DNA from 3 places in the Hymenobacter sp. HDW8 genome. Region 3 is predicted to be linked to each of the others. Evidence: riboswitches for the same ligand, from Rfam matches in the RefSeq annotation. Region 3 holds a riboswitch; each other region holds the start of a gene.
What was found. A riboswitch is a leader RNA that binds a small molecule or an ion and turns the genes downstream of it on or off. The one in region 3 is predicted to bind S-adenosylmethionine.

Region 1 (2,264 bases), 850 kb from region 3:
ATTTTTTTGCCAGGCTGGTCGAAGGTGTACTTACCTTGCAACGATTGCTGGGGCGACGTCATGTTAAAGTTACCGTTGGCGTAGAAACGCAGTTCGGTATCCTTATCAGCATCAGTTTGGGCCACCTTGTCGCCGCTGGCAGTGGTTTCTTTGTCCGTTTTCCAGACTTTGCTTTCCGTGCCATATAGCATATTGGTTTCGCCAACTTTGTCTTTCTGGCTACAAGCAGCCGTGAACAGCGACAGCAGCATGATGAGGCTAGCTAGGTAGCGGAAAGGAAGTGCAATGGTTTTCATAGGGAGTGATCTTAGGGTTAACTAAAAATGGAAAGGAGCAACTTCAGCTGGTACTATATTCCAGCAAAGCAATGTTGCGCTTCTTACGCGTCGCACCGGAAAGAGTTAACTACTGTGGAGCTTTTTTGACGGCTGCAACTTATTTGCACTAGGGGCGTAAGACGACGTGACAGCATAGCTATCAAGCACATGCGCCTTCCTTTCTCCTTAATCAACCACGACTATGGGAATGTTCGATTTCTTAACCAATAAAGGCGACGAAAAGCCTGCTCAGCCGGCTGCCAATCCCAACCAGAAGGCTAATACAGACTTCTTTGGCAACGCCAACCAGCCCGCTGCTCCTACTGCTGCCCAAGGCACGCAATACACAGTAGTTAGCGGCGATTCGCTTTCTAAAATTGCGAAGAAGCACTACGGTGATGCCGCTAAGTGGCATCAGATTTATGACGCTAACAAGTCAACCATCGGTTCAAACCCCGATCATATCGAAGTAGGTCAGGTGTTGACCTTACCCCAAGCGTAAGCACACCCTGAGCTAAAGCTAACAAATAAAAAAGCCCCCCAGCAACTTGCTGGGGGCTTTTTTATTTGTTAGCCAGCGAGTTAGCACGGAGTAAAAAATATTGCTGTGCATTTGGCGTTCTCATTTCGAACTGTACATTTGCAGTTACCAGTCCGGTACTTCTCGTTATCGACGAGACAGTTTTTCAGATTTTATACAGAAGCGGCGAGAGAACAGGCTCCCTGACCCGCTGGCAACCTTCATTGTTTTGAAAGGTGCCAATTCCTGCCCGTTCGGCTATGTTGCCCGCGGGAGATATAAGCTGAGTGCCATGAAAAACACTGCTTTTTCCATTTTGCTTCACCCGTCTGCCCCGGTCGCATCGTTGCGCATTGGTTGGCTGGCGGGTTTCCGCGTTTTGGCTCCTGCCATTGGCAGTTGTGAGGCTACGCGAATGTGCTGTTGTTGCGCGTGCTGCTGCTAATCCAGTTTCCGGTTTAGCGCCCCTCCCCTTTCCATCATTCCTAAAGACCGTGTCGCGCCGTGGGTATTCTACCTACCCCGTCAGGTCTTAGTCCAGCTTCGGCTGTGGATCACGTTCAGCGCTCCGCCTTCCTGCGGGCCCATATGCCTGATTATCTGCGCTCTGTCATCTCTTCCTAATTTAATCTAACTCTAATCAGCACTAAGATGTCCACACAAAACCTGCACTTCGAAACCCTGCAATTGCACGCTGGTCAGCAACCTGACCCTACTACTGGTTCGCGCGCCGTTCCTATCCACCAGACTACTTCTTACGTGTTTAAAAACGCGGAGCATGGTGCCAATTTGTTTGCCCTCAAGGAGTTCGGCAATATTTATACGCGCCTTATGAACCCTACCACCGATGTGTTTGAGCAACGCGTAGCGGCGCTAGAAGGTGGTGTGGCCGCCTTAGCAACCAGCTCGGGGCAAGCAGCCCAGTTTCTGGCTCTGAACAACATTTTGCAGACCGGTGACAACTTTGTAAGTACCCAGCACCTGTACGGTGGCACTTATAACCAATTTAAGGTCGCTTTCAAGCGCTTAGGTATCGAAGCCCGCTTTGCTGATGGCGACACGCCTGAAAGCTTCGAGGCCCTGATTGACGACAAGACCAAGGCGCTGTATCTCGAAACGATTGGCAATCCCAGCTTCAGTATTCCCGATTTTGAGCGTATTGCGGCCATTGCTGACAAACACGATCTGCCGCTTATTGTAGATAACACTTTTGGCGCAGGCGGCTACCTGTTTCGCCCCCTGGAGCACGGCGCGCACATCGTGGTAGAATCGGCCACGAAATGGATTGGCGGCCACGGCACCAGCATAGGCGGCGTGATTATCGACGGCGGTAAGTATGACTTCGGTAATGGCAAGTTTCCGCAGTTTACGGAGCCCTCGGAAGGCTATCACGGCCTAGTTTTCAATGATGTATTCGGCAAAGGCGG
Region 2 (2,264 bases), 1.5 Mb from region 3:
CCGGCCGCAAGCCACACAATGAGGCGCAACCAGGTATCCCAGGGGAGCGAAAACATCATTAGTAAGCAGGTCAGGATGCCCATAATGGGCACTAGCGGCACCCACGGCGTACGGAAAGCGCGGGGCGCATCGGGCTGCTGCTTGCGCATAATAAGTACGCCGAGGCATACCATCACGAAGGCCAGCAGCGTACCGATACTGGTCATTTCGCCTACTACCTGAATGGGCACCAAGCCTGCAAAAGCGCTGATTAGGCCGGCCAACAAGATGTTTGATTTGTAAGGCGTCTGGAAGCGAGGGTGAATTTCAGAGAAGATCTTGGGCAACAGGCCGTCGCGCGACATGGAGAAAAACACCCGCGACTGCCCCAGCAAATCCACCAGAATGACGGAGGTGTAGCCAATCAGAATAGCGATAATAATGGCCTGACTCAACCAAGCATACGGCGTTTTCTCGATGGCGATGGCTACCGGCGCGGCGCTATTTTTGAACTCCGTGTAGTTGGCCAGGCCCGTCATTACGTGCCCAAACAGCACGAACAGAATAGTACACACGACCAGCGAGCCGATGATGCCGATAGGCATATCACGCTGGGGTTTTTTGGCTTCCTGCGCCATTGTGGCCACAATATCAAAACCGATGAAGACGAAGAAGATAACGCCGGCTCCGCGCAGAATGCCGCTCAAGCCAAACTCGCCAAACGTGCCCGTATTGGCCGGGATATAGGGCTGATAGTTGGCCGGATCGATGTACTGCCAACCCAACGCAATAAACACCAGCACTACCGATACCTTCAGGGCCACAATAGTTGCGTTAACCCAGGCCGAGCCCTGCGTACCCCGAATCACGATGGCTGTGATGGCCAGCACGATCAGAATAGCGGGCAGATTGACGAACCCGTGCACCACCGAGCCATCGGCCAAAGTAGACGTCTCGAAGGGCGACATAACCAGCTGAGCGGGAATATGCAGGTCGTATTTGGCTAAAAACCGCGTCAGGTACTGCGACCAGCTGATGGCAACGGCGGCGGCGCCCACGGAATATTCGAGCACCAAATCCCAGCCAATAATCCAGGCAAACAACTCACCCAGCGTAGCGTAGGAATACGTATAGGCCGAGCCAGCGACGGGTACCATGGACGCAAACTCCGCGTAGCACAGGGCCGAAAAGGCACAGCCAACGGCTGCTACCAAAAATGAGAGCGTAACGGCTGGTCCGGTATGATTGGCGGCCGCAATGCCAGTAAGGGAAAAGAGTCCCGCTCCAATAATAACCCCTACCCCAATGGCAACAAGGTTGAAGGCACTCAGACTGCGCTTGAGGGTGTGGGTGCCGGTTTCGGCCGCCTCTTGTCGCAGTAATTCCAGTGATTTTTTGAGCATAAAATGTAGCACGAAGCCGCGCCTCGTGGTGGATAAAAAGAATGGAGATAAGAGAAAGAATATCCGCCTATAGAGCAGACAGACCACAAAGCTGACGCCGTTGCTACCGCTTCGGCAAATTGGGCAACTACCTGATCCACAGCCAAAGCAAAGGCTGAATCAGAGCAGAAATGCCCCCCAGCGGCTATTTACAGCTGCAGATTGGCAAAGCCAGGAAAATGAGAGAATGTTCGAACGCTCAACAACAGCAACAACCCATACCCAAACAAGCAGCCCAACTCAGCATGTGGAGCGGCAGGGTGGCGAAGGAAAATAGAGCAGGTTGCAGCTGAATGTTCACGGCAATTTGTTTTTATATAGCCAGTCGATACTTGCGCTGACCTCGGTTGGCACCGTTCCAGTTGTGCTGGGGGTTGCCGGCGTTTCATTGAGCCTTTCTCTCCACGCCTCGGTATAAAAACAATCCTTTGATCAGAAAGAATTGGGGTCGCAAAGGTAGACTGCCGGCATGCGTACTTGCAAATGGGGCTATTCTTTCTCATTTACCGTGTGGCTTAACCGGCGCTGGGGGGCAAAATAGTACCCTTCGGCTCAAGATGGCGCATGCGGTAGCAGTTCACAGCTGTTTCGCCGAGCTGCTCGATGAGGCGGTAGTTGGCCACCGCTCCCACCGCTGCTCCAATCACGGGCACCAGTTGGGCCAACTTCGCCAAGTCGATGTAGTCGCGGTACTCTTGCTGAAAGGTGCGCCAATCGAACTCATTTACATCGGTGGGCAGCGTGTGGCGGTACGTGTCCCAATTAGCAATGCGACGATACACCTCATTGCGGGTGTGCTGACTGGAAAAGGCTAACTGGAAGATGTGCAGTAGATACAGCCGC
Region 3 (2,264 bases):
GCCGGTACCCACGGTCAGGATGTTGGGGTCGAAGATGAGGTCCTCGGCCGGGAAGCCCACCTCGTTTACCAGAATGTCGTAGCTGCGCTGACAGATCTCCTTGCGCCGTTCCAAAGAGTCGGCCTGACCATTTTCGTCGAAGGCCATGACCACCATGGCCGCGCCGTACTGGCGCACGGTGCGGGCGCGCTCCTTGAATACTTCCTCGCCTTCCTTCAGGGAAATGGAGTTGACGATGCTCTTGCCCTGCACGCACTTCAGGCCGGCTTCCAGCACGCTCCACTTCGAGGAGTCAATCATCACCGGTACCCGCGAAATGTCGGGCTCGGAGGCAATCAGGTTGAGGAAGGTAGTCATGGCCTGCTCCGAGTCGAGCATGCCTTCGTCCATGTTCACGTCGAGCACCTGGGCGCCGCCTTCTACTTGGTCGCGGGCCACTTGCAGAGCTTGCTCGTAGGCGCCTGTGCGGATAAGGCGAGCGAAAGCGCGGGAACCCGTCACGTTGCACCGCTCACCCACGTTCACAAATAAGCTGTCGGGGGTAATGCCAAACGGCTCCAAACCAGCCAATCGAGTGGCTTTGGGCACTTCGGGTAGTTGGCGCGGCTGATATTTTTCGGCCAGCTTTGCTAGCTCGGCAATATGCTGGGGTGTGGTGCCACAACAGCCACCCGCCACCGTCACGATGCCTTCTTTCAAATAGTTTTCAACGACGGCCGCGAATTCCTGCGCCGACTCATCATAACCGCCAAAAGCGTTGGGTAAGCCGGCATTCGGATAGGCCGAAACGTGCACATCGGCAATGCGGCTCAGTTCTTTTACATACACGTGCAGCTGATCCGCACCCAGGGCGCAGTTCAAGCCCACGCTCAGCAGCGGCAAGTGACTAATAGAATTCCAGAATGCCTCTACCGTCTGCCCCGAAAGCGTACGGCCCGACGCATCGGTAATGGTGCCCGAAATCATGACGGGTACCACTTTGCCTCCTTCGTCGAAATACTTCTGCACGGCATACAGCGCCGCTTTGGCATTGAGCGTGTCGAAGATAGTTTCAATTAGCAGCGTATCGGAGCCGCCTTCCACTAGCCCACGCACCTGTTCTAGGTAAGCAGTAGCTAGCTCGTCAAAGGTTACGGCGCGGAAGCCGGGCCGGTTCACGTCGGGTGAGAGCGAAGCGGTACGGTTGGTGGGTCCGATGGCGCCGGCCACGAAGCGCGGCTTATGCGGTTCGCGGGCCGTAAACTCATCGGCGACTTCGCGGGCCAGACGGGCCGACTCGTAGTTCAGCTCGTACGCCAGATGCTCCAGGCCATAATCAGCCTGGGCGATGGTCGTGCCACTGAAGGTGTTGGTTTCCACCATGTCGGCCCCGGCAGCAAAATACTCGGCGTGAATGCCGCTGATGATATCAGGGCGGGTAAGGCTGAGTAGGTCGTTATTGCCGCGCAGGGGCTTGGGATGATCGGCGAAGCGCGTACCCCGAAAATCTTCCTCCGTCAGCGGGTGGCGCTGAATCATGGTGCCCATGGCACCATCGAGCACGAGAATGCGCTGTTGAAGAATGTCGTAGAGGGGGAGGCGGGGCGAGTCGTTTTCATAAGATCTCCTTACTAAAAAGGCGTTTGAACTACCGCCTATCCAGAAAGAGAACCTCGAAATGAGGGCTCCGCACTTATCTTCTTCTGCCTTGGGGGGCAAAATGGGAGTTGGCACCTTGTTTTACTCAGGTTGCCAAGACGTCACAGGGCCCAGTCCCTCGGTCTTTCTGGATAAGTAGCTGAGCAAAGATACAGCAAGACGACGAAAAAAGTTTACTCTGATTTTAAGCGCTAAAATAAGAAGGGACTGACCTGTTGGTCAGTCCCTTCTTGTATCAATGCGGGAGCTCTATTCAAAGAGACTTCTTCCGCTCGGCCTGAAACTTCTTCAACTGCGGGTCGATCACCTTTTTGTCCCCCACAACGACAATTGTCATTTCATCGGGGCGAACGTACTTCTTGGCCGCGTCCTGCACGTCTTTGGGCGTAACGGCGTGAATATCTTTCACCTGATTAGTGAGGTAGCTGTCGGGAAGACCGTGCAGATCAAGGAAGCTGAGCTGACTGATGATGCCGGCGGGAGTGGAGTTGCGCAGCACAAACAGGCCCGCCTCGTAGTTTTTGATGCCTTCCAACTCTTCGGCTGTGGGAGCCTCTTTTTGCAGACGCTCCACTTCATACACAATTTCCTTGAGCGAATTGCCCGTGTGCTCGGTGGTTACGTCG

Region 1: another riboswitch for S-adenosylmethionine. It lies ahead of G7064_RS09370 (O-acetylhomoserine aminocarboxypropyltransferase/cysteine synthase family protein); the one in region 3 lies ahead of metH (methionine synthase).
Region 2: another riboswitch for S-adenosylmethionine. It lies ahead of G7064_RS19660 (amino acid permease); the one in region 3 lies ahead of metH (methionine synthase).

What each region holds. Positions count from the first base shown of each region.
Region 1 is NZ_CP049907.1:2,242,471-2,244,734, forward strand. It holds gene G7064_RS09360 (hypothetical protein) at 1-296, opposite strand, end outside; gene G7064_RS09365 (LysM peptidoglycan-binding domain-containing protein) at 526-819, shown strand; SAM riboswitch class I at 1,008-1,122, shown strand; gene G7064_RS09370 (O-acetylhomoserine aminocarboxypropyltransferase/cysteine synthase family protein) at 1,489-2,264, shown strand, end outside.
Region 2 is NZ_CP049907.1:4,617,135-4,619,398, reverse strand. It holds gene G7064_RS19660 (amino acid permease) at 1-1,382, opposite strand, end outside; SAM riboswitch class I at 1,732-1,842, opposite strand; gene G7064_RS19655 (EcsC family protein) at 1,937-2,264, opposite strand, start outside.
Region 3 is NZ_CP049907.1:3,089,170-3,091,433, forward strand. It holds gene metH (methionine synthase) at 1-1,527, opposite strand, end outside; SAM riboswitch class I at 1,670-1,776, opposite strand; gene G7064_RS13115 (M16 family metallopeptidase) at 1,892-2,264, opposite strand, start outside.